Regions from separate parts of the Bacillus sp. J14TS2 genome, predicted to be linked through region 2. Evidence: riboswitches for the same ligand, from Rfam matches in the RefSeq annotation. Region 2 holds a riboswitch; each other region holds the start of a gene.

Evidence for each region. Region 2 has a riboswitch for S-adenosylmethionine ahead of KI375_RS03305 (bifunctional homocysteine S-methyltransferase/methylenetetrahydrofolate reductase). Riboswitches for the same ligand answer to the same signal wherever they lie in the genome.
Region 1: linked by a shared signal. The riboswitch ahead of KI375_RS06265 (O-acetylhomoserine aminocarboxypropyltransferase/cysteine synthase family protein) and the one ahead of KI375_RS03305 (bifunctional homocysteine S-methyltransferase/methylenetetrahydrofolate reductase) in region 2 are both predicted to bind S-adenosylmethionine.
Region 3: linked by a shared signal. The riboswitch ahead of metK (methionine adenosyltransferase) and the one ahead of KI375_RS03305 (bifunctional homocysteine S-methyltransferase/methylenetetrahydrofolate reductase) in region 2 are both predicted to bind S-adenosylmethionine.

What each region holds. Positions count from the first base shown of each region.
Region 1 is NZ_BORE01000003.1:301,637-311,704, reverse strand. Features, by position in the region: gene KI375_RS06285 (thioredoxin domain-containing protein) at 1-89, opposite strand, end outside; gene KI375_RS06280 (PDZ domain-containing protein) at 674-1,858, opposite strand; gene KI375_RS06275 (S41 family peptidase) at 2,234-3,673, opposite strand; gene KI375_RS06270 (homoserine dehydrogenase) at 3,941-4,912, opposite strand; gene KI375_RS06265 (O-acetylhomoserine aminocarboxypropyltransferase/cysteine synthase family protein) at 4,995-6,293, opposite strand; SAM riboswitch class I at 6,387-6,497, opposite strand; gene KI375_RS06260 (peroxiredoxin family protein) at 6,597-7,208, opposite strand; gene KI375_RS06255 (hypothetical protein) at 7,205-7,582, opposite strand; gene cls (cardiolipin synthase) at 8,168-9,622, opposite strand; gene KI375_RS06245 (murein hydrolase activator EnvC family protein) at 9,967-10,068, opposite strand, start outside.
Region 2 is NZ_BORE01000002.1:140,326-150,393, reverse strand. Features, by position in the region: gene KI375_RS03315 (metal-dependent hydrolase) at 1-1, shown strand, start outside; gene metE (5-methyltetrahydropteroyltriglutamate--homocysteine S-methyltransferase) at 87-2,375, opposite strand; gene KI375_RS03305 (bifunctional homocysteine S-methyltransferase/methylenetetrahydrofolate reductase) at 2,494-4,329, opposite strand; SAM riboswitch class I at 4,490-4,595, opposite strand; gene cysI (assimilatory sulfite reductase (NADPH) hemoprotein subunit) at 5,156-6,880, opposite strand; gene KI375_RS03295 (assimilatory sulfite reductase (NADPH) flavoprotein subunit) at 6,904-8,715, opposite strand; gene KI375_RS03290 (YezD family protein) at 8,752-8,898, opposite strand; gene KI375_RS03285 (NAD(P)-binding protein) at 8,891-9,508, opposite strand; gene KI375_RS03280 (sirohydrochlorin chelatase) at 9,510-10,068, opposite strand, start outside.
Region 3 is NZ_BORE01000011.1:131,972-142,039, forward strand. Features, by position in the region: gene KI375_RS17540 (VOC family protein) at 1-265, opposite strand, end outside; gene KI375_RS17545 (GNAT family N-acetyltransferase) at 353-1,177, opposite strand; gene KI375_RS17550 (DUF402 domain-containing protein) at 1,226-1,729, opposite strand; gene KI375_RS17555 (hypothetical protein) at 1,894-2,037, opposite strand; gene KI375_RS17560 (GNAT family N-acetyltransferase) at 2,237-2,809, opposite strand; gene asnB (asparagine synthase (glutamine-hydrolyzing)) at 2,870-4,756, opposite strand; gene metK (methionine adenosyltransferase) at 5,045-6,241, opposite strand; SAM riboswitch class I at 6,418-6,539, opposite strand; gene KI375_RS17575 (DUF2584 domain-containing protein) at 6,664-6,906, opposite strand; gene KI375_RS17580 (alpha/beta hydrolase family protein) at 6,942-7,745, opposite strand; gene KI375_RS17585 (ABC transporter substrate-binding protein) at 8,262-9,224, shown strand; gene KI375_RS17590 (ABC transporter ATP-binding protein) at 9,418-10,068, shown strand, end outside.

The DNA of each region.
Region 1 (10,068 bases), on a different contig from region 2:
TGATCCAGTTTCTGATTCAAAATGATAATAGCAGCGACGGCAATCACAACGACCGCAATCGTAATGATCATTAATTTCTTATTATTCATTTGGCACCTCTCCAGGTTTTTTCTAGTAAAGAAATGGGGGTTCTCCCCCTTTTAGTTCACGATATTCCCTTCTCACAGTAACTAGAGAATTGTCAATATGGGGGTTAGACCACCAATGAAAACAAATATTTTCCACTGTAGGGAAACATCACTTCAATTCCTTTGTTAATCCTATCATACCCCTGGAAGGTAGGTAAACTAACATTCCGTTACAAAACAATGTCTTCTTCGTGAACTTTTCCGTTATTTTCTGTTATAGAGGATGTTAAGAAAAGCGCAAGACTACCGCCTATCGGCGACAAGCTTTGCCTCAGGTTATTTATGCAGAGGATCGCTAAGTTCGCAACGTCCTGTCGCTTCCTTCATCTGCACTAGTACATCCTGTACGTCGCAACGCCGATGGACTTGCTCCTGCGGGTTCTCACCTATCACGCTTATCCCCGAGGAGTAGCCGCCTTCCGCTCCAATCAACTGGTGCAAAGTTTACAATAGGCATTTGAATCACTATAACATTCGTGTTTTATCTTTTGATCCATAATTATGAAATGGACTCATCTTTCAAAAAAGACCCTGTGCTTTTCTCCTTAACCAACCTGATCAGGCTGACCAAATTTCTGATTTTCTATGAAAAGAATGCCGAGTTCATGGTGATCTCCCTCATATAAAGCTCCTTGAACAATCCGGATTTCATTATTATGATCAAACACTTCTAATTTACAATATGCTCGATTTTTTGATAAAGCCTGATACATTTCTTCCTGACTATTAACATTTACTTTGTTACAGGTTTGAATAACTTCGCCTGTTTTGAGTCCCATTTTCTCAGCTGGAGAATTGGGCAGCACGTCCAAAACCATAACACCAGAATTTCTTGGAGCATAGTAGTACGGATTGTTATTTTCCCTTATACGGTGTCGGTAAACAAGCCAAACTCTTCCTATTAGAGCAAATACCGATGTCGTAATTGCAGCATATGCAGGTAAGAGGAAAACACTCACAATTCCTACGATGAGAACAAGCAAGCCAAGGCCAAAAACATTTTTCCCCATTCGCTTAACAGCAGCACCAGGCAATTCCGTTTGAATCTGCTGTTGAAAACCGAGCAAAAATGGCAGTAGCACAAGAGAATATCCCTCAGATCCAGACGATATAACAGGCCACCAATCAAAAGGCAATGTTAAGGCACCAGAAGGAAGAAAAAGAAAAGTAGGAAGAAGCCAAAATCTTTTTGTTTGCAAAGCCCCTACTGTTAACCCTCTACGGCTTGTCCGTAATTTAGGTGAGACATCCTTCAACCCATTTTTTATCATGAGCATCCCTTCAGCAACCATTAATAAGCCCAACATAACAGATGCGCCAAGCAGATAATTCGAATCCAACGAATCAAGGAAGTCCCATTCAATGGAAAATAGAGACAATGAGCTTACTAGTAGTAAAGGGATGCCAATCGTGAAAGCAGCTGATAGCAATCTAGCATTTCCAATAATAGTTAATACAATCGTAGCAACCGCTACTATTAATAGCAGTTGTAACGGAAAGGTCAAACCTAGCAAAATAGATACAATGGATAGAAGTATTCCAACGAGTATCCCCACAGGAAATAAATGTCTCAGCTCAAGAAAAATAGTATGTACTTTCATATGAAAATCACGTCGTTCTCGCTTTATTCTCCAGAACCCCGCCAATACCACCCATATTATTGAGAAATAGAAAATAGGATGAAGTAACATTCGCCCTATCCCTTTAGCAACTTCTATGGTCCATTCCAAGTCCCTCCACATCCCTTCCGAACATTAATATAAAAGAATGTTCAAACAGTCCGGTAAAAATGACACTGCGAATTTCTTCGTTGGCTTGTTTCTGTACTGCTCATGTATCTAAATGCATACATTCCGCTGCTCGAAACTGCGCCGCCTCGAACTTTCGACGTACAGGATGTACTAGTGTCGGTGTTGCTGACAGGACGTCAGCACCTTTAGCCGACTTGGTCCTTTTTATCCTCCTTTTTGAACACGCACTATAACTTCTATTTTACCAGACATTAGAAGAAAAAGAATAAAAATATGGCTAGACATCTGAAATTTTCAAAAATGTCTAGCCTATCTCTTTTGAACATCCGTTTCAACTGAAAATATGTTCATTCATCATTTATTTTTTTGTAAGGATTTTAAAGCAACTTGCAATTGAATATCATTTTTCTCATCTTTTATAAAAGAAGCAATTTTTCCTTCTAATTTTGCTACTGTCTGATCATCAATTTCCCCTGTTACTGGCAGTTCCTCGACCGATTGAAAGGCTCTCACAGCTTTTTCCGTTTGTTCATCAAAATAACCATCGATTCTGCCTGGAGAGAATCCTAATCCTTTCAACATCTCTTGAGCAAATTTAATATTTTCATCATTCATATTTATTTTGAATGGTTCCTTGTATTCAATGGCATGTACATTAAAATAGGCTGGCTGCTGAACCTCAATCGTAGGTTTAACCCCTTTACCATGTATCCAGTTCCCATCAGGGGTTAACCATTTCGCCATCGTTAATTTTAAATTACCTCCAGCTTCCAAAGGAATTGGTTGCTGCACTGTCCCCTTGCCGAAAGTTTTTGTACCGATCAAGGTTGTACCATTGACTTCATTTAAAGCGGCCACCAGAATTTCTGATGCAGAGGCGCTGCCTTCATCCATAAGTACAGTAATAGGGTAGTTTTTCTGCTGTTTCAATTCCGAATAATAGGTTTGCTTTTTACCTGAACGCTCCTCGATTTGAACATAGGGTTTATCCCCTGTCACTAATTGAGTCAGGATTTCTTGTACACTAATTAACATACCACCCGGATTTCCCCGTACATCAATCACAAGGCCATCAATCTTTTCCGCTTCCAGTTCCTTCAATTCTGCCTCAAAGTCTCTCGCTGTTGCCTCCGCAAAAGAAGTGATCTCAACATAGCCAAATTTCTTTCCGCCACTCTCTTTCACCTCGGAAAAAACGGTCAAAATTGGGACTTCGTCTCTGGCAATCTCGTATGTGAGCGCCTTAGATACACCAGTCCTCGTTATATCCAGTGTCACCGTTGTTCCTTTTTTTCCACGAATTTTACTCGATGCTTCGTATAAATCCAACCCATCAACAGGGTCCCCATCAATCCTAATAATTTGATCCTTTGCTTTTAGCCCTGCCTTTTCAGCGGGGGAATTTTTTATTGGGGAAATAATCACAAGCTTTCCTTCTTGAATGGCAATTTGAGCTCCGATTCCATTAAAGCTAGAATCCATACTCTCATTAAATCTTTCTGCGGTTTCTTCATCCATATACACAGAATAGGGATCTTGCAATGTCGCAACCATTCCTTGAATCGCACCTTGGGTTAATTTCTTCGTATCTACTTCTTCTACATAAGCCTGTTGGATTAACTCATAGGCTTCTGCTACTTTTTCCATAGCTGGTAGTATCTGCCCCGTTTTTGCTTCTTGACTCCCTTGTGTCTCTTGCCAATTCGGAAGAATCCACACCATACTCGCATATATACCGCTTGCTCCTAAAAGGAATGAACAAACGGAAATGATAACCAGCCACCTTTTCTTCATACGTTTCCTCCTCACCGCAATTAGGCCAACAGGATGTTGGTCAAAACGGCGAAGACATGCGGACGGAGGCCCACACGACGGTCAAAACGGTGTTGCGAAGACAGGGACGTACTAGTGGCAGGCGAAGCAACAGGACGCTGCGTTTTAAGCCTGCTGCCAGGACGACGCGAACTTAACCGTTTATCCATTTTAGCCGTTTATCTCTTCATCCATTCTCCTTTATGAATAGCCTCTATAAATCCTATGCGATGAGGGGACAAGTTATAACTAATTTAGGACAGCTGCTTTATTACTTTGAAAAATACTAATAAAATCTTCTAACATAGCGCTAGCTGTTGGTTTACTCCCCGCTCCCGGTCCTTGGATCATGATTTTTCCAGCCAAGGAAGTTTCCAGCACGACTGCATTATCTACACCTTCAACAGAATATAAAGGATGCCCGCTATCGATTTCAACAGGACGAACAAACGCCTGGATACGATCTCCTACCTTTTCCAACTCTGCAATATGCTTAAAACGGCCGTTAGAATTAGAAATCTTATCTTGTGAAAGGCTTGCTATTCCTTGGAGCTCAACTGTTTTCCACGGTGGTTGCTTCCCGTAGATCAACTGACTCAAAATCATAATTTTATAGAAAGCATCGATTCCCTCTACATCATTCGTTGGATCAGCTTCGGCAAAGCCAAGGGATTGAGCTGTTTTTAACACTTCGGCAAACGGAAGTTGTTTCTGTCTCATTTCCGTTAAAATAAAATTAGAGGTACCATTTAGCAATGCTTGAACCCGCTCAATTTTATTCAATTGTAGTTGCTGTTGAATGGTGCGGATAACGGGAACCCCGGCTGCAACGGTCGCTTCGTAGCCAATTTGAACATTGTTTTCTCGCGACTTTTCCAATAAACCTTCTCCGTGTTTAGCAAACATTTCTTTATTGGCTGTAATAATATGGCATCCATGCTTAATGGCTTCATCCAGGTAATGATGCGCTGGTTCAGCACCGACAATCGACTCAAAGAGGACATCAAGCCCTGGAATTGCTAAAATTTCTTCAATATTATTTGTTACCATAACATCTTCTGCTACTTCCCGCTCTTTCTTTTCATCTTGAATCAGCACCGCTACTACCTGCACTTCGGCTCCAATAAGCTCCTTTAATTTTTCTTGCTGATTACATATAACCTCATAAACGCCGGCTCCAACTGTGCCAAGCCCTAATAGTGCTGCTTTAATGATTCGCACCTATTTCTCCCCCTTATTCATGGATGTCATTTAAAAAAAGGAGACTGAAACGCATGGCGCCAGCCTCCTAGCTTTCTTTGCCTTACTTTACAGACACTTTTTCTACGGCTTTTCCGATCGCTTGATTAAGATCAGCTATAATATCTTCAACAGCTTCAAGACCAACCGAGATACGAATTAATTCTTCCTTTACCCCAACAACCTTTAACTCTTCTGCACTTAATTGTTGATGCGTTGTGGAAGCAGGATGGATAATTAATGATTTTGCATCTCCGACATTCGCAACATGGGAAAATAATTTCACATGGTCGATGGTTTGTCTTCCTGCTTCTCTTCCACCTTTAATACCAAATACGATAATTGAGCCAGCACCTTTTGGTAGATATTTTTGTGCTAGTTCATTGGATGGGTGATTTTCTAAGCCTGGATATGATACCCACTCAATCGCTTCATGATTCTCTAAAAATTCTGCTACGGCTTTTGCATTTTCTATATGTTTATCAATTCTCAAATGTAATGTTTCTAACCCTTGTAATAATTGGAAAGCATTATCTGGGCTTAAGCATGGTCCAAAATCACGTAGTAATTGCACACGTAATTTTGTTGCAAAGGCAGCATTAGGTACATCAATCCCATAACGAAGCCCATTGTATGTTTCATCCGGTTCTACAAAATCAGGGAATTTCTCGTTATTCCAATCAAACTTTCCTGCATCGACAGCAACCCCACCGATTACCGTTCCATGGCCGCCAATCCATTTTGTTGCAGAATGGATGACAATATCCGCTCCCCACTCAATTGGCTTACAAAGATAAGGTGTAGCAAAAGTACTGTCAACAATAAGTGGAATCTCATTTTCATGCGCAATATTTGCCACAGCTTCCACATCAAAAATATGCAAGCTTGGATTTCCGATAATCTCACCAAAAAGTGCTTTCGTTTTAGGCGTAATTGCTTTGCGAAAATTTTCCGGATCTTTCGGATCTACAAACTTCACATTAATTCCATATTTTGGCAGTGTCACAGCAAATAGATTATACGTACCTCCATATAGATCCGTGGCCGCAACAATTTCATCACCAGCACGTGTAATATTCAAAATCGAAAAAGCAATGGCTGCCATTCCAGATGATAGACCAACAGCGGCCGTACCCCCTTCAAGCAAAGCGACTCTTTTTTCAAATACATCAACCGTTGGGTTGGTAATCCTTGTATAGATATTTCCCGGTACTTCTAATCCAAATACCTTTTGCGCATACTCCGAATCTTTAAACACATAAGAGGTTGTTCTATGTACTGGAACAGCGCGTGCTCCTGTTTCATCTGGCTCTTGTCCTCCGTGCAATAATAAGGTTTCTGGTTTATATTGTTCTTGTGACATTCCCTCTCATCCTCCTTAATGATATCATCCTTATCGCTAACACTAGTCAAAAAACCCCCTTCTGATAAGAAGAGGGTTTGATTGTATTTCCGCTCCTTATCTCTCAGACCATGCAGTCTGTAGGAATTAGCACCTTTTCAGAATAATTCCTCTGAAGGTTGCTGGGCATCGCAGGGCCTATCCCTCCGCCACTCTTGATAAGAGTATTACGATTCACTGTTATTAACATCAAGTATAGTCTATTATTCTCAAAGAAGTCAACCTTATTTTCAAATAATATATCCATTATTTGTTGTTAATTGTCTATTTTAAATCTTTTACAAGCCTTTCCATCATTTCTTCGTCCATAGGACCGATAATACTTTTCGCTATTAATCCATTGGAATTGATAAAGTAACTTGTCGGAATAGAGATAACCTGGTATTTATCGCCCACTTCTCCCTTTTCATCTAACAGAATAGGGAAATGCAATCCATACTCCTTGACAAACTTTTCAACTTTTTCTCGCTTATTACCAACACGTTCACCGGAAGTAAGATTCACAGCAATCACTTCTACACCTAATTCTTCCACTTTTTCTTGATAAAATTTCTCCATATGGGGCATTTCTGCTTTACATGGACCACACCAGCTTGCCCAAAAATTCAATAATACTTTCTTTCCATGTAGGCCAGATAGTTTGAACTTTTCACCAGCTAATGTTTCTAATTCAAAATCAGGTGGAATATCCCCTTCGGCTAAGCCTTCCGAATAAACGCCATTGGATGTTTCGGTGGCAGCCTCCAGCCTCAGCTGGAGAACTTGTTCTTGAGTTTCTTCCACTTCTTTCTTCGCTTGTGTTTCTTGGACAATATTAATGACTAAAACCCCTGCTAAAATCGCTAAAAGACTAAAGCCAAATATTTTCTTCGTCATGATGAAACCTCCCATTTTCGCAGAGCTATCACTAAGATTATAGCCATGAGGAAATAAGTGACCATTGGAATGGATAGTAAAGAGTGATGAAGGGAATAAAATATCGCCTGCACAGCTGTATAAAGAATCAGTAATTGTTCTTTCCATAATAACTGATTTTTATTCGACACGAATAATATGAATACTCCACCGATGAATAATTGCATTCCCATCCATAGGAAAGAGCCTTGATCCAAAATAGCCTGGAGTACCTCATATACAATCATGGAGCAAATCCAAGCTTGATACATATTCACCACTTGCAAATTCCGAAGTCTAACCTTATGTAATGTATAAAAAATTGTTACTGCAAAACCAAGCCAGTATCCTTTCACACCGCCATTAAAGTATAAAATAGATAAGGGGTGAGCCCATATCATCGGAAATTGGAAGAGAAGGACACTGAACTTCCATGTTACCAGCCATATAAAAACAGCATTTCCATACCACTCTGCTGTTATCCTCTTTTTATAGAGATATAGGCCTGCTGCTGTGAGTATGCAGGCACCGACAATCGCAATCCAAGAAGCGGGAATCGTTAATGTACCAATGGTATACCACTTAATGAATCATCCCTCACTTTCCAAAGACAAATATCGCCTTATAAATGCATGTTCAAAAAGGACCAAGTCGGCGTCAATCGCAAACATCCGACACTAGTACGTCCTGTATGTCGAAAGTTCGAGACGGACTTGTAGATGATATACTGACTTCCGTGTTGTCCACAGGACGTGGGCGATTTTAGCGGGAGGTCCTTTCCCTGCCAACGAACTTTCATAGGATGTGATGACGTCGACGTTCAACACAGGACGTGCCGGTACTCAGTCGAAGATCCTTTAGCTCGCAGCGCCATTTTTACAATGACCTACAATAAGGAGGTCACAAAGGCGTTGCGACAGGTTATCGCCTTTGACCATCCTCTACAAGATCGGTGATAACAAGCGAGAAAATGATTCCTTAAAGCGAATGTAAAGGGAACGATTTTGGTATTCTTCCCAACTTAATCCATGAGAATGCTTCACATCCTCATGAAAGATATCGACTAATTGTTGGACAAGTGCTCGATCATATAAAAAGGCATTCACTTCAAAGTTTAATTTAAAGCTGCGAACATCAATATTTGCCGTACCAACTGTGGCAATTTTACCATCTGCAATAATCGTTTTTGCATGAATAAATCCATTATCGTAAATATAAACTTTCGCCCCTGTCTTTAGTAATTCCCCGACATTCGAATAGGTCGCCCAATAGACGAAAGCGTGATCTGGTTTATTTGGAATCATTAATCTTACATCGACCCCTGAAAGAGCGGCTATCTTGATTGCATCAAGCACACTTGCATCTGGAATAAAATAAGGTGTCTGAATGTAAATATATTTTTTGGCTGATGAGATAAGTTTTAATATCCCATATTTGATTTGCTCCCATTCAGAGTCGGGGCCGCTTGAAACAAGTTGGACATCTGTATCTCCTTTTGCACCAATTTCCGGAAAAAGTCTGTCCTCATAGCGAATTTTTGCCGATGAAGCTTGGTTCCAGTCAAGAATAAATCTTGTCTGCATGCTAAAAACAGCCTTACCGCTAATTTTTAGGTGGGTATCTCGCCAGTAACCAAATTTTTTATTTAGCCCAAGATACTCATCGCCAATATTGAATCCTCCGATATAGCCACTTTCACCATCAATGATCACAAGCTTGCGGTGGTTGCGAAAATTCACCTGTAAATTTAAGTGGGGGATTAAAGCAGGAAAAAAAGCACTTACCTTTCCACCAGCTTCAAGCAAAGGTCGAAAAAATCTTTTTGGTAATCGTCTTGAGCCCATTGCGTCATATAAGACTTTTACATCTATGCCTTCTTTCGCCTTCTTGACAAGCATTTGCAGTAACTCATTGCCGAGTTTATCATTCCTGATAATATAATATTCCATGTGGATATGATCTTTCGCTTTGTCTAAATCCTGTAATAAAGATTGAAACTTATCTTTTCCATCACTAAAAATCTCTACCTTATTATCTTGGGTTAAAATGGAACGATCATTCACAAGCAACATATAGATGAGATCTTTATATTGGATTGTTTTCGTATCGTGGAAAGGAAATTCTCCAGTTTGCAATAATTCAATTTGATTTTTAGTAATCTCCATAATGCCAATTTTATTCGAATCTTTCCATTGAAAAAGCTTTTTACGGCTTAAATTCTGTCCGAAGATAAGATATAAAATAAAACCAGCTACAGGGACAAAAAATAGAACCAATAGCCAAGCCCATGTTGAGCCAGGATCTCTTCTCTCCAAAAACACTACGAAGACAGCCAAAATAATATTTAATAAAAGTGCTAAACTAACCAAAGCTGCACTAATCGCTGTAAAAGTCATATAGGCTCCCCACATCATTTATTTTCTGAAAAGCAGATTCCCCTCCTTAAGTATTTCAGAGGTACATCCTTTTCAGTTCAGGTTTACTTACCATATGAATGGCTTTTTTCACAAAAAATACTCCACTATATCTTAGCATACTCTTTACATGAAAACACGAGGATTGAGCGTTTGAATTCACCTTTTGTCGGTCATTAGATCTTCTAAGCGAATTACCTTGCTACTTCCCTGTCAACTAGAGCGATATTACAGTAATTAATTTACTATGAAACGAAAAAAAGCCGCATCATCTTGATACGACTTTCAATCGGAAAAGGAGCATTAGTAATAAGTTGTTCCCTTTATTAATTTAAGTAGTTTAATGGATCTACAGCATTCGATTTAGAACCGTTCCATAATCCACCTGCATGTACTTCAAAATGCAAATGTTGACCATAAGAATGTCC
Region 2 (10,068 bases):
AAGCGAGACTGCTAATCTCTGAGAAACATTCCACAAAAAGAAAGCCGCATTCGCTAAAGGAATGCGGCTTTTTAACAATGGTGTCCTTAATTTTTCAGGGCTTGAAGCTGTTCTTCTCTGATTTCCTTTGCCACCTCCACCATAACTTTTAAAGCAGCGATGGTTTCTTCTTCTTTTCTTGTTTTTAGGCCGCAGTCTGGATTAATCCAAAATTGCTTCACTGGGATCGTGGCAAGAGCTCGATACACATTATTTTTTAACTCTTCTTTAGCCGGTACACGTGGACTATGAATATCGTAAACACCTAAGCCAATTTCCTTATCATACGTATTTTCTTCAAATGTCGAAATGATTTCTCCGTGGCTTCTAGATGTTTCAATCGAAATCACATCAGCGTCTAGACGATTGATCGCATCATAAATATCGCCAAAACTGGAATAGCACATATGTGTATGAATTTGCGTGCTATTTTTTACGGTTGCTGTTGCTAGTCTAAAAGCATGAACAGCGTGATTTAGATAGGCTTCCCAATTTATTCTCTTTAATGGAAGTCCCTCGCGCAAGGCTGGTTCATCCACCTGAATGATCGTGATATTATTTGCTTCTAATTCTTCAATTTCCGCACGGAGGGCAATAGCGATCTGATTTAGTACCTCAAATTCAGAAATATCATCACGCGCAAATGACCAATTCAAAATTGTAACAGGACCTGTTAGCATTCCTTTTACATGCTTATCTGTCAATGATTGTGCGTAGACACTTTCTTTGACAGTCATTGGATTTTCGAAGGAAACATCTCCGAAAATAAGTGGAGGTTTAACACAACGCGACCCATAGGACTGTACCCAACCAAATTTTGTCACTTGAAAACCATTTAACTTTTCGCCAAAATACTCTACCATATCCGTACGCTCAAATTCACCGTGGACTAATACATCAAGGCCAATATCTTCTTGAATTTCAATCCATTTCTTTGTTTCTTTCTCAATAAATTGCTCGTAGTCTGCGGTGGGTAGATCGCCTTTTCTCCAACGTAATCTTTCTTTACGAACTTCAGCAGTTTGTGGCAAGCTGCCGATTGTCGTAGTTGGTAATAAAGGAAGTTGTAATGCCTCCTGTTGCTCTACAATTCTTTCTGAGAATGGAGATATTCGGTCTACTTGTCCTTGTTCCAAATTAGCGTAACTCTGTGCATCCCCACGATAATCAGACTGGTTTAATCTTTGAATCGCTATCGTACTTTCATTGATTTCTTGACTAATTTTCTCTTTACCATTTTTAAGTCCATCGGAAAGTATCGCAATTTCTGTTAACTTTTCATCCGCAAACGACAAACCTGCTTTAATGATGGGGTCTAAAGTTTTTTCTAGTTCCTTGGTTATCGGTACATGTAGCAATGAGCATGATGGCTGAAGAATGATCCGGTCTTTCTCGACAATTTGTTGAATGATTTCTAAAACACCCCATGTTTGCTCTAAATCTTTTCGCCAAACGTTTCTTCCATCAATAACACCAGCAAATAGCACCTTATCTTGTGGAAAACCAAATTGACGAATGACTTCTAATGTATCCCCGTGGACAAAATCGAGTCCAAAACCAGCAACAGGGAGATTAATCAACTCTTCGTAATGATGAATTGACTCAAAATATGTTTGCAAGGCAATGTTTAGATTCGGCACAGCATCCGCGATCGCCTGATATGTCTGTTTAATAAGAGGAATTTCTTGTTCAGCTAACTCTGTTACGAAAATAGGTTCATCGATTTGTACCCATTCTACCCCCTCTGCCTCTAACTCTTTCAAAATTTGAATATATAAAGGGAGTAATTCCTCTAACAGGGTGTTGAATTCTGTTTCTTTATACCCCTTACCAAGCTTCAAAAAGGAAATTGGTCCAAGAATGACTGGTTTCCCTTTAATCCCTAATTCCTCTTTTGCTTCTTTATAGAAATGAAGTGGGCGATTTTCTACCAAAATCGGTTTTGCATTATCAAATTCTGGTACGATATAATGATAATTCGTATTGAACCATTTCGTCATCTCTGAAGCATATGCTTCCTTTGTTCCTCTCGCGATAGCAAAGTATGTGTCTAATGAAGAAGCTGATAAACCACTATTTTGAAAACGTTGAGGTACAATACCAAACATAAGTGCTGTGTCCAATACATGATCATATAAAGAGAAATCTCCCACTGGAATTAAGTCAATCCCTGATTCCTTTTGCTTTCTAAGCCCATTCAAACGGATCTCCTTCGTGGTGTCTAATAACTCTTGTTGGGAAATACCTCCATTCCAATATTTTTCTAATGCCTTTTTCCATTCACGCTGCTCCCCAATTCTCGGATAGCCAATATTAGATGAATTTATTTGTGTCATGTCAATCTTCCTTCCTGTTTGTTTTTTAAATGCGTGTTCAAAAAAGGACCAAGTCGGCTAAAAGCGCTGACGTTCTGTTAGCAACGCCGACATTTGTTGTGCTTTTTGAACAACCTCTTTAATGTAGTATTTCAACATTTTGCGTTTTTTCTTGAATATAGGTTGCTAATTCAACAGATAATTCGTATTGAATAAATGGAGTAATTAAATAGAATCCCTTAAAGTAATCATAGGCGACATCAATTAATTCTTTTGCAATGGCAAGCCCTTCTTGTTTGGCTCTCTGTGGATCTCCTTCTGTTTTAGCCATTCTGTCTCTAATATTGTCCGGAAGCTTGATACCAGGCACTTCGTTATGCAAGAATTCTGCATTTCTGGCTGAAACAAGTGGCATAATGCCGATATAAATAGGAGCTGTCATATGTTTGGTTGCTTCCCCTACTTCTATCATTTTTTCTGGAGAAAAGATTGGCTGCGTTAAAAAATAATCGGCACCATACTGTACTTTTTTCTCCATACGCTCAACTGATTTCCCAAGATTACGAACATTCGGATTAAAAGCAGCTGCAACATGGAATTGAGTCTTTTGTTTAAGCGATTTTCCCGAAAAAGAAATGCCTTCATTAAATTGTTTGATCAGCTTGATTAATTCAAAAGAGGTTGCATCATAGACAGATGTTGCTCCAGGAAAGTCACCAATTTTAGTCGGGTCACCAGTAATGGCCAATATATCACGAATTCCTGCTGTATGTAGCCCCATAAGATGTGATTGTAAACCGATTAAATTCCGGTCCCGACAAGTCACATGAACCAATGAATTTAGATCAACTTCCTTTTTAACTAGAGACGCCATTGTTGCATTACATATTCTGGGAGATGCTAATGAATTATCAGCTAATGTCAACCCATCCACCCCAGCTTCTTTTAAGGCGTGTGCTCCTCTAAAAAAGGGTTTTGTATCTAGGTGCTTTGGCGTATCTAATTCCACAATAACGGATCGATCTGTTTGAATTTTTTCAAATAAAGATGGTGCCTTTTCAACCTGCTGGTCTTGGATAAAAATCGGCTTTTGTTTGATTACCTGCTTCTCTTCAAGCGGCACTAAATGTTGGCGTCCTTTGACCAAAGCTTGGATATGCTCTGGCGTTGTTCCACAACACCCTCCAATTAATCGAACACCTTGATCACGGAAGCGTCGAACAAATTCTGTGAAATAAGTTGGTTCGGTTTTGTACATAAACTTCCCATCTTCATATTCTGGCAAGCTTGCATTTGGATAGGCTGCTAAATAAGCCGATTTTGAAAGCGGAACAGACTCTAAGGCTCTGACCATATGATAAGGACCGAGACGGCAATTGATCCCAACAACATCGGCACCTAAATCATCAAGCTGTTTTAATGCCTCTTCAAGTGGTGTTCCATTTTGCAGTACGCCAGGTTCATGCATTGTGACGTTTGCTATGATCGGTACATTCGTTTCATCACGAGCTATTTTTAAAACGGTTTTTATTTCTTCTAAATCATAATACGTTTCTAAGATAAGGCCATCTACACCCTCAAGCAGCAATGCATATAGTTGTTCTCGAAAACCGCGTTTTATTTCCTCTGTTTCACTAGAATGTAATCCAGCTCCATGAACCCCCCCAATGGTTCCTAGTACAAATGTTTCTTTACTTGCTGCTTGTTTCGCAAGACGAACAGCAGCTCTGTTTATCTTCGTTACTTCCTCTTCTAATCCATATCTTGAGAGTTTCAAATAATTAGCACTGTACGTATTCGTTTGGATTACGTCAGCACCAGCTTCAACATAGGCTTGATGCAACTGCAATACTTCATTAGGGTGTGTAAGATTTAATTGATCAAAACAGCGATCAATCCCATAGGAATATAACAGTGTTCCTGCAGCGCCATCCCCGATTAAAATTTCCTTTTTGAGACGTTCTAATAATCCCAATAAACTACCCTCCCTATATATTTTGGAAAACTATTTAGAGTGGTGGCTCTTTTTGGTCGCATACAAATCGACATAGAGAGAGCAATCTGCTTACCCTATTCTTCCAAACAAAAAGAGCCTACTCCGATAAGAAGAAGGCCCTTTTTTATAAAAAGGATTCTTCTTATCTTTCAAGTTGTTTCCAACTTGTGGATTTAGCACCTTTCCATAAAATGGTGGTTGCTGAGGCGTCTTAGGGCCATTCCCTCGACCTCTCTTGATAAGAATGAAATCTTTATTTAATTTTCTTGTTTCACTCACGTGTTAGAATTAATTTTTAATTCTATAAACATTATAAGGTTAGTTGGTTTAAAAAACAAGAGAAAATTAGTTTTTTTTGAAATTTTTCTACTTACCAGCAATTTATAAAATTTTAGCGTAGCTCCTCGAGGCAAATAACTTGAGCCAATGAAGGAAAAAAGCCCCTTCCTAAGTTCAAGAACATTTGCTTGTCGGAGGCCATCAGGATGTAGGTCAGAACAGCGTTGCAACGTACAGGACGTACTGGTGCAGACGAAGCGACAGGACATCGCGGTTTGAGTCTGCCGTTAGGACGGCGTGAATTTAGCCTTTCTTCCTAGATCAAGGCGCTTGTGCTTTTGTTCTGGTTTAAGGAATTATAAAATTGGAGCTAGTGGATAAGTAGCTTACCTTGCAGTTGGTGTCTAGCTCCAGGCGCCATCGGCTCGAGGTCAAATAACCTGAGCCAATGAAAGGCAAAGAACGCCTTTCTTTGTCTCAGAACATTTGCTTGTCGCCGATAGGCGGGCGCCTTGCGCTTTTCTTGTTAATCATGAAAATCAAGCCCTGAGTGGACCTCTTTTACATATCCTAAACGAATGACAAAGTCGCCAAATCGTTCTTTTTCTTTACGTTCCTTCGCAAAATGACTTATGATTGGCTCTAATTCACTTAATATTTCCTTCTCCCCAATATTTTCGCGGTACAGTTTATTTAAACGATCTCCTGTAAAACCGCCCCCTAAATAGACGTTATATTTTCCTGGGGCCTTTCCTACAAAACCAATTTCTGCTAATGCTGGTCTTGAGCAACCATTGGGGCAGCCAGACATACGAATGACGATTTCCTCTTCACGGAGCCCTGCCTTATCTAATAATAAGTCAATTTTATCAAGCAAGGAAGGTAAATAGCGTTCCGATTCTGCCATCGCAAGGCCACATGTTGGAAAAGCAACACAAGCCATCGAATTTCTACGTAAAGCGGTATGATGCTCTCCGTCAGTTAATCCATATTGTTGAATAAGCGCTTCGATTTTCGGTTTTAAAGCTTCTGATATGTTTCCAATGATTAAGTTTTGATTAGGAGTCAAGCGAAAATCCCCTGTGTGAATTTCAGCTATTTTCCTTAAGCCTGTCATCAATTTATAATGTTCCCAGTCCTTAATTCGGCCATTTTGAATAAAGAGTGTAAAATGCCACTGATCATTCAAACCTTTTACCCAGCCATAACGATCCCGATTGTGCTCAAACTGAAAGAATCTTGCTGGTTGTATCTCCCAACCTAGTCTTGAATGCAATTCCTCAATCAGCCAAGGCATGCCGCGCTTATCAATTGTGTACTTAAATCGAGCATTTTTCCGAACAGACCGATTTCCATAATCTCGTTGAATAGTGACAATCTTTTCAGCAACATCAAGCACTTCTTCAGGCTTACAGAACCCAATCACTCTTCCAACTTGAGGATACGTTGCTTTATCTCCATGGGTGGAGCCCATTCCCCCACCAACAGTTATGTTAAAGCCTTGAAGTTGCTCGTTTTCTACCACAGCAATAAAGCCAAGATCCTGGGAATAGACGTCCACATCATTAGAGGGCGGAACGGCAATGCCGATTTTAAATTTCCGCGGTAAATAGGTAGGACCATAAATCGGTTCAACTTCTTCCGTATTCTTTGAAGTATCAACGATTTTTTCCTTATCCAGCCATATTTCATGATAAGCCTTTGTCTGTGGAGAAAGATATTGGCTTAATTTTTTCGCCCATTCGTATACTTCCATATGAATTTCTGAAGCATACGGGTTTGGACTACACATCACATTTCGATTAACATCTCCACAAGCCGCAAGTGTTTCCAATAAGGCTTCATGAATCTCTTTAAAAGCTTTTTTCATATTCCATTTTAAAATTCCATGCATCTGGAAGGATTGTCTTGTCGTAAGTTTTAGACTTCCATTCCCATATTTATTTGCTAATTCATCCATGACAAGCCATTGATTGGCTGATACAACACCACCGGCAGCTCTAACTCGTACCATGAATTGATAAGCCGGCTCCAATTTTTGTTTCTGCCTTTCAACTCGAAGGTCTCGGTCATCTTGTAAGTAGCTTCCATGAAATTTCATTAAACGATTATCATCATCAGGAATTCCAGCACTTATCTCCTCTTTTAGCGTTTCGGCAAGTGATCCTCGCAAATAATTACTGTCGCTTTTAATCCGTTCCACATCACTAGGCGGTCCATCTTGTGTAGGTGGCAAACGATCTTTTGTCAAGTGATCCTCTCTCCCTTCGGATTTTAATATACATCACGTTGGTAACGTTTTTCCCTTAACATTTGGGCAAGATATTCCTCTGCCTCCTCAGAAGTCATACTGCCTTCCTCCTGACAAATCGTAAGAAGTGTTGTATGAACATCATGAGCCATATGTTTCTCATCACCACAAATATAAAGATAAGCCCCTTCTTTTAACCACTTAAATAGTTCTTGCTTTTTTTCTATCATCCGATGTTGCACATAGACTTTTTCTTCCGCATCGCGGGAAAAAGCTATATCCATCCTCGAGAGAATGCCTGTTTTCAGCCATCTCTGCCAATCGATCTGATAGAGAAAATCTGTTACATAATGTTGATCTCCAAAGAACAGCCAACTTTTTCCTGTCGCTTCGATTGCTTCTCTCTCTTCAAGAAAGGAACGATACGGAGCAATCCCTGTGCCAGGGCCAATCATAATAATTGGTCTACTCGGATCCTCTGGCAGGTGAAAATTAGGATTTTCATGAACATAGACCGGCAAATAATCACCTGGCTGGACTCGTTCTGCACACTGAATGGAGCAAACACCATGGCGTGCTCGATTATGGGCTTCATACCGGACTGCTCCAACAGTGAGATGAACCTCTTCCGGATTTGCTTCGTAACTATTGGCAATTGAATATAAACGCGCTGGCATTTTCCTTAAAATAGCAACAAATTGATCAGCTGGTATGTCCCACGGTGTAAAGTCACGAATGACATCAACAAGATCTCGTCCTTCAATATACGTTTTAAGCTCCTGTTTATCTGATTGCAGTAACTCCGTTAATCTTTCATTAGGATGAATCTGTGCTAACTTCTCTAGTAATGGTTTTGTCAGCACTGTCAGTTCGTAATGATGTGTTAATGCTTCATGAAGAGGACATGTCTCTCCTTTTTGGTTGAACGGGACAAGTTCATTTCGATCCCATCCCATTTCTCCGATAATAAGATCAACAATTCCAGGAGTGTTTTCTGGGAAGATGCCTAAGCTATCTCCTGGTTTAAAGGAAAAACCGGATCCTTCAATCGATAATTCAAGATGTCGTGTTTCTTTATTTGAACCCCGTCCGTTTAAGTTGATGTTCTCTAATACTTCTGCCTTAAAGGGATTTCTGCGTGAATACGTGGTACTCGTTCCAGGCAAAGCGGAAATTGGACTTAGGGGTTGAGTTGTACCACCCGCTCCTTCTCCAGTTTCATTTAAATAGTTTACGACTGTCCCTAGCCATTCAGCTGCTGGGTCATCAAAATCTAAATCACAATCGACTCGTGGGGTTACCCTGTTCGCGCCTAATTCCTCTAATCGTAGGTCGATTTTTTTACCTGTTTCACAGAAAAACTCGTATGAGCTATCTCCGAGAGAAAGGACTGAAAAAGATAAATCATTCAATTTTGGTGCTCTTCGGCTAAATAAAAACTCGTAAAAAGAGATGGCATTATCTGGAGGATCCCCTTCCCCCTGAGTGCTAATAATAAGAAATAAATAAGATAGCTTCTTTAACTTTGTCGATTTAAATTCATTCATAGAAGAAAGTGTTATTTTATATCCTTGACTTCCCAATGTTTCCGACAGCTCTCCTGCCAGCCTCTGACAATTCCCAGTTTGAGAACCATAAAGAATAGTTACTTCTCTGACGTTTGTTAGATTCTGAGTTGTTGCTGCCGGCTTTACTTCTAATGCCGTATTTCCGCTATACGCAGTTAAATATCCACTTAACCATAATTGTTGTCCTTCTGTTAAAGTCGGTAAAACCTGATTCAACACCTCAATCTGCTCCTGACTAAAAGGACTATTGATTGCTTGAAGTTGCAAAAAACATCCACCTCACACCATAAAATCAATCGTTCCCTATTTCAAGCGAACTTTTTCATTTTTTTCAATTTGTACTACATGTTGATCCTGTACAACTAATGTTATAGATCCATATTTCATCGTATTAAGATATTCTTTCACTACCTCAATCGCTGTTTCCAAATTTTCTTTCTGTTTACTCATTGGAATCACTCACCCTCTCTAAAAAAACTTTTTGCTTTTCCGCTGAGTTTCGATAATCTTTGTGTGTGATTTCTTTTAGTAACTGTCTTCTTAGGTCTATCTCTGTTACATGCTCTTTTACTATTCGGCGAGCAAGTGAAAGAAACTGAAGATAGTCCTTCATTGATTGATCATAGATTTCGCCAATCTCATCACGGATTGTTTTGGAAAGATAAGGACTGGCACCATTTGTTGATACCGTAATGACCAATTCCCCTCTTGATAATTTTGCCGGAACATGGAAGTTTCCAGCTTCTTGTTGATCAACCACATTCAATAACTGTTGATTGGAAACAGACATACTTACTTTTTGATTTACCTCACTTTGATCAGTGGCTGCAATTACTATAAAAGCATCTATTAGGTCAGATGGAAGAAATCCCCTTTTGATCCACTTGATTTTCTGGGTTTCATAATAGGTATATAATGTAGGATCAAGCGATGGGCTTACGACTGTTACACTAGCATCCGCTTCTAATAAATCCATTACTTTCCTTAATGCAACGGAACCACCACCAATAACTACAGCTTGCTTACCTGATAATTGAAGCGTGATCGGATAGGACCCCATTCTAGATCACCCACCGCTTTTCTTTATAATGAAGTAGTTCATTTATTCGTTCTGAGAGAATGTCCGGTACAGCTGGGTGATGTCCTAATGTTTCGCAGAGAATTATTTGTTTAGATTCATCCTGCATTTTCTCGATTTTCTGTTGTATACCATTCATTAATAAGCCACTAAATAATAAATAGGGAAGAATGAATATTTGTTTCCTTTCCCCTTTTAGCAGACTTATTAATGCTTCATCAAATTTCGGACTTGCCCCATAAAGAAAACAAGTATGAACCTTGGGTACGTCGTGCATCTGTTCAAATTGTCTTGCAATTTCGCTTAAATCAGATTTGACCTCGGGATCACTACTCCCTCTGCCAACAATAAGGATCGTTGGGTTTCTATGAGCCTCACTTTTTTGTTCTGTTAATTGATCATACAGGCATTCTATTAGTTTAGGATGAACCCCAAGCGGAGATCCATACGTGAACTCAGTTTGAGGATAGAGTTCTTTCGCTTTGGCTAATGCGCATGGGATATCCCTTTTTGCGTGTACAGCTGTTAATAGCAGGACGGGG
Region 3 (10,068 bases), on a different contig from region 2:
CCTTATTCTTCATAAATTGAAACGCTTCCTCAATATCTTCTGTGTTAAAATGAAACGCCGGGGTTTTAAATATTTTATCCTTTGCATAAATTTTGCTGTCTAACACAATCCCTGTTCCATTCATCGATATAACATAAAGATGACCAAACTGTATATCACCTTCCGCCTTTAATCCCAAAATATCGCAGTACCAATCTCTTGCTTTCTCGATGTTACTAACAGGAATGAATACCGTTCCGATCTCTTTTAAAATAGGGCTACACATAATATCTGCCTCCTTTTAAATATTTTGCTTTTTTATACTTTCGAAACATCTTCTAAAAGATACGCACTTTCTATTTCTTTGCAATGACTAGAACGGGAAGGCATATCCTTTATAGTTGTATGTATTTTTAAATCCGATACTTTCAGCAATTGTAATCGATGCTTTGTTTTCTTCCATACATTCCCAGTAAGGGAGGATATTCTTCTCCAAACAATCTTGAATAAATAATCGGGCTACCTTTTGAGCTAATTTCCGTCCTTGGTGGGCTACAAGTGTTTCAATATAAATACTGTGAATATTCTCAGCGACAAATCCCGAGAAACAGACACTGACAATTTCATTATCATATAAAATACAATACCCTATTCCTTTATTCAGGAAGTCACTGATCGACGACCAGGACTCTAAAATCTTGGAATTTAGGAATTCAATATTCTTCATGGAACTGCAATTTTCAAAAAAGCTCTGATTAATTCTTACCGTTTCATATCTCTTATCAATTACCGGCTCACGGATATTCAAATTACCATTTGCATGTAAAGTATATGCTTTTTGCATCCAGCTTTCTAGCTTACGACCTTTAAAAACATGCTCTATCGTCTTATTCCACCGTTCATGAATACCAATTCCCTCAAAACAGTCTAATCCCACTTTTTTTGCTTCAGGGATGATCACATCATCTATAAAATGGTTTAATACATTATTGAACTCTCTATTTTCCTCATTTCCAATTAAAAAGAATCCATCATTATTTCCTAACCAAATCATACCTGAAGTGGGAATCGTTAAATCATCGACAAATACGCGACCGGGATTGGTACCTTCAATTACAGCCAGTGCCTCTATTTGTCTCTTGTTATTTAATAAACCCTTACATCTGCCAAACACTGTTTTATCCAGTTCTTTAATCATAGACCCACCTCCTAGTATATCGTTGCGATTAAAAGAGAGCACAAGTTTTTATACCGTCGATAACAGCTTTATAACCCCAGAATTAAATGGAAATTCTTTGCTAGCCACCTTACGTTTAAGCTCTTCCAATTCATGTAAAGCTCGTTTCTTTAGTTCGGGTGTATAGTGATATTTCACACTGTTCTCTTCAAATTCATCTTCATCTACCACTTGCCAATCTTCCTGCCGCTTCTTTATCAAATCCAAATCTAAGTCAATAAAACGAATTTGGTTATTCTCAAACTCTGAAGGCAATGCGACATTGCAATAATAGGATGTGATCTGTTCACCCTCAATTTCCATTGCTGCCGTAAATCCCTCTTTTAAGGAGAAAACTTCAATGGATGTATTGTCCATAATAAATGTCTGATTTCTTGTATAATGTTTTAGTTTTCTCCCCTGTTTGCATAAAACTATGATATATTCAGATGTTTGCTTTACAAGCTCACCTTCCCATTCATAGTGAGGGATATCAGGATATTTTAGTGCTTGGATCTGAATGGTTTGCTTCAACTTCGTTCCTCCTCTAAAACGGGTACACGCACCTAGTAGGAGCACGCAACTATCCCTTCCATTTAAGGTTTAATTCATGTATAATAAGAATATAATAATAAAGGAGAAGTGGCGAACACTTCTCCCACAACCTCTACCGTCAGGGTGGTGGTTGTCAAAATGTTTTACTTCTGAGAATCACCCTTTTGCTTGCGACGGCGTAGGGTGGTTTTCTCTTTTTCTAGAACGGTCCTTTTAAAAATGTGTGCGCTTACTGCTCGCACAATCCCCTTCAGAGCCTCTCTTAGAAATTCAAGAAATGTTTCCATGGCGATCACCTCCTTTCCTAGAGATGGAAAGAAGAGTGACAACCAACCACCCTCACAATATTCGGTTGCTAGTTTTAGATTATCATATTTTTGCAAAAATTACCACAAAACAGGAACAAACATTCCCAAAGTCACTTTGATTCCTTATGCTAGTCGGGATTTTGATCGTTTGTTCATGTTTCATGATGTTGGTATTTCATCAATTTGTTGATGCCTCAAGGCTTCTGCTTGGTTTTCTTAGTTCCTTGTGAAAAATGACTAACTTGCAAGGAATCGCTAGCATCTGTGCTAACTTCGGAAACGAAGCAGCAAAACTTTCGGTACGAATCATCTGATAGCCAATACGTGTATACCATTTTGCTAGCTTTACTTTAGATGGGTGAGAGCCTTCTTCTGGAACTAACAATTCAAGCTGCATCTTATAATGCCCTTCTTCTCGGCATTTCTTTTCTGCAAAACGGATAAGTTCTCGTCCTATGCCAGTTCCTTGGTACTTATCATCAACTGCCAGCACTCCTAATTCTCCTATCTCTTGATCAATCCGCGTAACTCGGACACAACCAATAATTTGCTCCATGGATCGAGCGACAGCGATTTCACCATTACTTGTATATTCCGCTATCTCCTCCACTGTTATACGGGCTGCCTCATCCTTCCAAAGGCTCTCCTCTGCCCCACCATACACACGGTTAACGATATTTGTGATAAGCTCCATATCCGCGATATTGCTACTCGCATGACATGGTAGCATGTGAATCTCCATTGACTCCATAAAACATCATACCCCCCTTTATTAAAAAAAGAGCCAAGGCAAGGCACCTTAGCTCTTCTGTTACGAATGGGCCACAGCTAGTTCTTTCCCAAAATCGTATTGTTCCTCCATATAGACCGCATGCCAAACCATGAAGACAAGGACAGTCCAGATTTTACGGCTGTAATCCATTTTTCCTTGGCAATGATCCTCTAGTAAATTTAATACGTATTGCTTATCTAAAATATAATCAGTATCACTGTTGCGAATAATTTCTTTTGCCCAATCATACATTTCATCTTTTAACCAGTGACGAATTGGGACTGGGAAACCTAATTTTTTGCGATTCAAAACATGGTCAGGAATAACGCCCTCTGCGGCTTTGCGCAATACATATTTTGTTGTGCCTTCCGCTGTTTTTAAGCTAGTTGGAATTCTTGATGCAACATTGAATACTTCTTTGTCAAGAAATGGCACCCGCAATTCCAATGAATGAGCCATGGTCATTTTGTCTGCTTTTAATAAAATATCGCCGCGCATCCATGTATGAATATCGACAAATTGCATGCGATCGACCGGATCATAGCCGACCGTATCTTGATACAGCGGGCGCGTAATATCGCGATAATCCAACTGATCATTGTATTGTTTTAACAAACGGCGTTTTTCACTTTCATCAAACATTTTTGCGTTGCCAATATATCTTTCCTCCATTGGAGTCACGCCACGTTCAATGAAGCTTTTCCCTTTTACCCCTTCTGGAAGCACATTCGCTAATGCGCGTAAAATCGTTTTTCCAACTTTAGGAATTTTATTAAATACTTCTAAAGATTGAGGTTCTCGATAAATATTATAACCACCAAATAATTCATCTGAGCCTTCCCCTGAAAGCACAACTGTGACATGCTTTCGTGCTTCTCTTGCCACGAAATAAAGCGGCACACAAGCGGGGTCTGCCAATGGGTCGTCCATATACCACATGATCTTCGGTAATTCTTTCATATATTCTTCCGGTGTAATCACATAGCTGATGTTTTCAACACCTAATTTATCTGCTGTTTCTTTAGCTACATCAATTTCACTAAAGCCATTCCGCTCAAAACCAACGGAAAAAGTTTTGATTTTTGGGTTATATAATTTTGCAATCGAAACAATAAACGTTGAGTCAATACCACCTGAAAGAAAAGAACCAACGGGAACATCACTACGCATATGCACATTGACCGAATCAAAGAGCACATCCTTAATTTCCTGAATAAATTCCGTTTCAGCTTTTTGTACAGGTTGGAAATGAGCTTTCCAGTAGCGTTGAATGCTAATGGGCTGATTCACTTTTTTTATAAAATAATGACCGGGTTCTAATTTCTTAATCCCTTTTGTCATCGTTTCAGGTTCAGGTACAAATTGATAAGTTAAATATTGCTGCAAAGAATCATGATTCAATTCATTCTTCTCAAGCGCCAGTAAAATACTCTTTTTCTCTGAAGCAAAAAATGTTTTGGGACCATCTTCTTTATAAAAGAATGGCTTAATTCCAAATTGATCACGAGCTCCAAATAAAGATTGTTCTTTTTTATCCCAAATAAGGAATGCAAACATTCCTCGCAGCTTTTCTACTGCTTTTGCGCCTAATTGACTGAAAAGCGCAATTAACACCTCTGTATCAGAATCCGTTTCGAACGTAAATCCAGCTTGGACCAGTTCTTCCCGTAATTCCACATAATTATAGATTTCTCCATTAAAAATAATCCAATAGCGGTCATTTTCATAAGAAAGCGGCTGTTTTCCACTTTCAATATCAATGATGCTTAGTCTGCGAAAACCAAATTGAACATGTTCATCTTCAAAATAGCCTTCATCATCTGGTCCACGATGGGTAATGATCGTATTCATTTGATGAAAAAGCTCTTGATCAGGATTTTTAGCTGATGTTGGATGATCATGGACACAACCGATAAAACCGCACATGTTTCGACACTCCTCTATTTTCAACAACTAGTACTCGTACCCAATGCTTCTATTTTAGCATTTAATCCGAATTTTTGTCAGTATATCCGTAAAAATAACAGAGCAAATCTTGGCTCTGTTATTTTTACCTAAATCTTTGTAAACATGTATATTTATCTCGGATTAACGGGCAGTATTCCTCATATCACCCTTTAGAGAATACGGCGAAGCATAAATAGGTGATAAACTGCCCGGAAAGGACCGATAAATCAGTGGGAGATGGAAGCCCCCACTGAATGAAGTTTCACTTTATTGTACTGCTTTTAAAAGTTCTTCTGCTCGATCTGTTCTTTCCCAAGGTAGGTCAAGATCAACTCGTCCAAAATGGCCGTATGCGGCAGTTTGTTTATAAATAGGGCGTCTAAGATCTAACATCTTGATAATGCCAGCGGGACGCAAATCAAAATGAGCACGGATCGCGGCAACGAGAGTTTCTTCGGATACGGTGCCTGTTCCAAATGTATCAACAGAGATAGAAACAGGTTGAGCCACTCCAATCGCATATGCTAATTGCACTTCACATTTATCCGCTAATCCTGCAGCGACAATATTTTTGGCTACATAACGGGCCGCATAGGCTGCGGAACGATCCACTTTTGTTGGATCTTTCCCCGAGAAAGCTCCTCCTCCATGGCGTGCATAACCTCCGTATGTATCAACAATAATTTTTCTTCCTGTTAACCCAGCATCCCCTTGTGGCCCGCCAATCACAAATCGCCCTGTTGGATTAATGAAATACTTTGTTTCTTCATCCAATAAGTTTTCCGGAACAACAGGAGCAATCACACAGTTTTTCATATCTTCTTGAATTTGCGCAAGCTCAATATCTGGGTGATGTTGAGTCGAAATAACAATCGTATCAATGCGTACAGGATTCCCCGTTTCATCATATTCAACCGTTACTTGAGTTTTCCCATCTGGTCGCAAATAAGGAAGGACTTTTTCTTTTCTTACTTCTGCTAGTTTTCTTGAAATTCGATGAGCTAATGAGATGGGAAGAGGCATTAATTCTTCCGTTTCGTTGCAGGCAAAACCGAACATTAACCCTTGGTCTCCTGCACCAATCGCTTCGATTTCTGCTTCCGTCATGTTTCCTTCTCTAGCTTCTAATGCCGTGTTCACTCCTGAAGCAATATCAGCAGATTGTTCATCAATCGCCGTCATCACCGCACAAGTTTCTGCATCAAATCCATATTTCGCACGTGTGTAGCCAATTTCTTTTAATGTCTCTCTGACAATTTTTGGTATATCTACATACGTGGTTGTCGTAATTTCTCCTGCTACTAATACAAGGCCAGTCGTGACCGAAGTTTCACAGGCTACACGAGCATTGGGATCATCCGCTAACAGTTCATCTAAAATAGAATCGGAAATCTGATCACAAATTTTGTCTGGATGTCCCTCTGTGACCGATTCCGAAGTAAATAAGCGTCGGTTTTTTGACATCTATGTTCCTCCTCCAAAATAATCTCCTAAGAAAAGTGCCTAGCACATAGAACTAGATAACATCTACATTCCCCAGGTCCTAAGGAGATTTTTATACTGCTTCTCTCTCTAAAAAAACGAAAAACCTTTCCCGTATAAAAATAGAGGAAAGGTTAATTTCTTATCCGAGCCTTTCACTCTTATCGTCCAAGGCCATTGCCTTGCACCAGGTTAGCACCTTGCTGCGGAAAATCAATTGATTCGCAGTAGGTTGCTGGGTTTCACAGGGCCTGTTCCCTCCACCATCTCAGGATAAGAGTATCCGTTCAATGTAAAATCATAACGCAAAATTCGCTAAGGGTCAAGTGAAGATTTTTTTCATCCTTGAGGAATTTATTAAACAGAAAACGTCCACTGCTCATTCACAATGGACGTTTCAAATTTTAATTACTGGAATGTAAGGCAAGCAGCTGATAAGTAATAATCGTTTGATTCTCCTCCCACTCAACCTTTTTTATCTTGGCAGTGGCTCGGTAGTCACTTTCGATCGTATGCCTTACCTCAATGGGGATATCAATTGGATACAGGCGATATCCGGCTTTTTTTAAAATAAATTGATTATCCTGTTGTCTACTCTCTTTTCCTTTTGTGATGATCATTGTATTTAGTTCCAAGGGCATTCCCATGACAATCCCCCATTTCAAATATTAAATGATTATATTTATATTATATCGTGATTACTCTGTTGTTTCATCCAATAGCAAAGATCTTTTACAATTTTCCGATTGATCGCTGGTGGAAAATAATGAGTATAGTGCTCAAAATACCAGGTTTCCACTTTTTTTCCCAATGTCTGTAGTCTTTTTTCTAAGCGGTGTGCATGCTCGATCGTCACATTGTCATCAAGGTTGCCATGAATAATTAAAACAGGCGGTTTCATTGCTTCCATTTCATATAGCGGTGTGCGCCATTGATATTCTTCTTGAGAGGTCTTAGGTGAACCACCAATCACTCTTTTCATCATCCTTCTCATATCAATCCGCTCTACATAAGTTAAGGCCACATCAGATACTCCTCCCCATGTTACCACTGAAGCAGCATGATCATATTCCAATCCTGTTAGCAGTGCCATCACACCTCCTCGCGAAAAGCCAAAAATATGAATGCGTTTGGCCAAAACACGGGGATGCATCTGTAATAACATAAAGCCGGAAAAAGCGTCATGGCGATCTTTACCGGCAAAATCTTCATTCCCCTCGCCCCCACGGTTTCCTCGGTAAAAAGGGGCAAAGACTATAAAACCTTCTGAAGCAAATTGGGCAATTCTTGCTGGTCTCACCATCCCAACATTCTTGATCCCGCCCCGTAAATAAAGGAATCCTTCATACTCTCCCACTTGCTTTGGCTCCGCTAATAGACCTTTTATTCTTAGACCTTCTGACAAATAGGTAACCAAATATAATTTTACTTGCGGGTTTGGTGAAGGAAATATTTGTTTTTCCAGGATTTGTCCATCTTGTCGCATCGATCTTCGCTCCTTAAATTTTGCTTTCCTCTAGGCTATCACACAATTTCCTGATTCTCATATAATAATTCTAAATTGGATGCACACACAAGAAAAGCGCAAGGCGCCCGCCTATCGGCGACAAGCAAATGTTCTGAGACAAAGAAAGGCGTTCTTTGCCTTTCATTGGCTCAGGTTATTTGACCTCGAGCCGATGGCGCCTGGAGCTAGACACCAATTGTAAGATAAGCAACTTATCCACAAACGACAATTTTATAGTTTCCAAAGCAAGAACAACAGCATAAGCGCCCGTTTATTGGCGTACAAATTTATAGGTTTCTGACAAGATAAGGGAAACACAGTGAAAACGATCCGATGTTGACTTACTCAATCAGCAAACGTAAATTTGCTAGTCGCTGGACGCTGGAGCTGGATGATAACTCTTGAAGTTATCTTCAGGCAGCAATTCTGTAAAATCCTAAGCACCGAGGAGGAAACCCCATGAAGGCAATGGTGAAATTTGGCTTTGTGATTGTAATGGCTTTTCTAACAGCCTTCGTCTTAACCAGTTGTTCGCAAAAAGATTCGTTAGAAAAAGTAAAGCTCGCTGAAGTGACTCGCTCTATCTTTTATGCTCCCCAATATGTTGCCCTTGAAAAAGGTTTTTTTGAAGATGAGGGATTGGATGTTGAACTCACAACGACTTGGGGTGGAGATAAAACAATGACCACCCTGCTAGCAGATGGGGCGGATATTGCACTCGTTGGATCTGAGACATCGATTTATGTAGATGCTCAAGGTGCTTCAGATCCCGTAATTAATTTTGCGCAATTAACAAAAACCGATGGCACCTTCCTTGTTTCCCGTGAAGAGATCGATGATTTTGATTGGGAAATGCTCAAAGACTCCACTTTCCTGGGGCAAAGAAAAGGAGGAATGCCACAAATGGTCGGCGAGTTTGTGCTCAAAAAGCATGAAATTGACCCCCATGCTGATTTAGAGTTGATTCAGAATATTGATTTTGGCAATATCGCTAACGCTTTTGCCTCAGGCACAGGGGATTTCGTCCAACTTTTTGAACCAACGGCGTCTGTTTTTGAAGAAGAAGGAAAAGGCCATATCGTCGCTTCTTTTGGCGAAGAATCAGGGCAGGTTCCTTATACCACCTTTATGGCGAAACAAAGCTATATCAATGAAAATCCGGAGACTGTTGAAAAATTTGTCCGCGCCATGGATAAAGCGCAAGCCTGGGTAGAGAAAGCTACTCCAGAAGAAATTGCGAAGATCGTTACCCCTTATTTCGAAGATGCTGATGTCGACACCTTAGCCATTGTCGTGGAACGTTATCGGAGTCAAGGCTCCTTTGCAACTGATATGAAATTAACCAGAGAAGGTTGGGAAAATTTACAGGCGATCATGGAAGAAGCAGGAGAACTTCCTGAAAAAGTAGATTATGAAAAGCTTGTCAATACCTCAATTGTCGATGAAGTTTCAAAATAAATTCGGAGCTGTTGAGAAGTTACGCATTTTATAGGGAAACTTGCGCAAAACCAGTGCGAAGTCGCGCATTCCCAGGCTATTTAGGGCAAGTTCAGGGGATTGCTGCGCAGCTTGCGCATTTCCAATTCGAAGCGGCGCATTTTAAGTCCAAATAATGGCAGGAAATACCATACTTACAGAAGGAGGACCGCTCATGAGTTTTATTGAAGTGGAACAAGTCGGTCACCATTATTTTACTCCCTCCACTGCGACGACAGCTTTGGAGGATGTATCTTTTACTATTCAAAAAGGAGAGTTTGTTTCTTTTCTCGGACCAAGTGGATGTGGGAAAACGACGATGCTTTCGATTTTGGCTGGCTTAATCTCCCCTACATCAGGGCATATTCGCATCGATCAGCAAGCCCTTGCTCAAGATACAAATTTTATTGGCTATATGCTGCAGCAGGATTATTTATTTCCCTGGAAAACAATTGAGGAGAATATCCTACTTGGGTTAAAGATAAATGGCCGATTAAGTTCAGAAACCAAGCAAAGTGCACTAAGCTTTTTAAACCAAATTGGCTTAAAAGGCGTCAATCAGCAAAAACCACAGCAATTATCTGGAGGCATGCGCCAACGGGCAGCACTCGCTCGAACAATGGCCGTGAATCCAAAGCTTCTGTTATTAGATGAACCCTTTTCCGCATTAGATTATCAAACAAAATTAAAATTAGAAGATTTGGTTGCAGAAATTTTAAAAGCCTATGGGAAAACAGCGATTTTGGTTACCCATGATATTGGTGAGGCGATTTCCATGAGTGACCGTGTTTTTCTTTTTTCGGGAAGCCCTGGAAAAATCCATCGC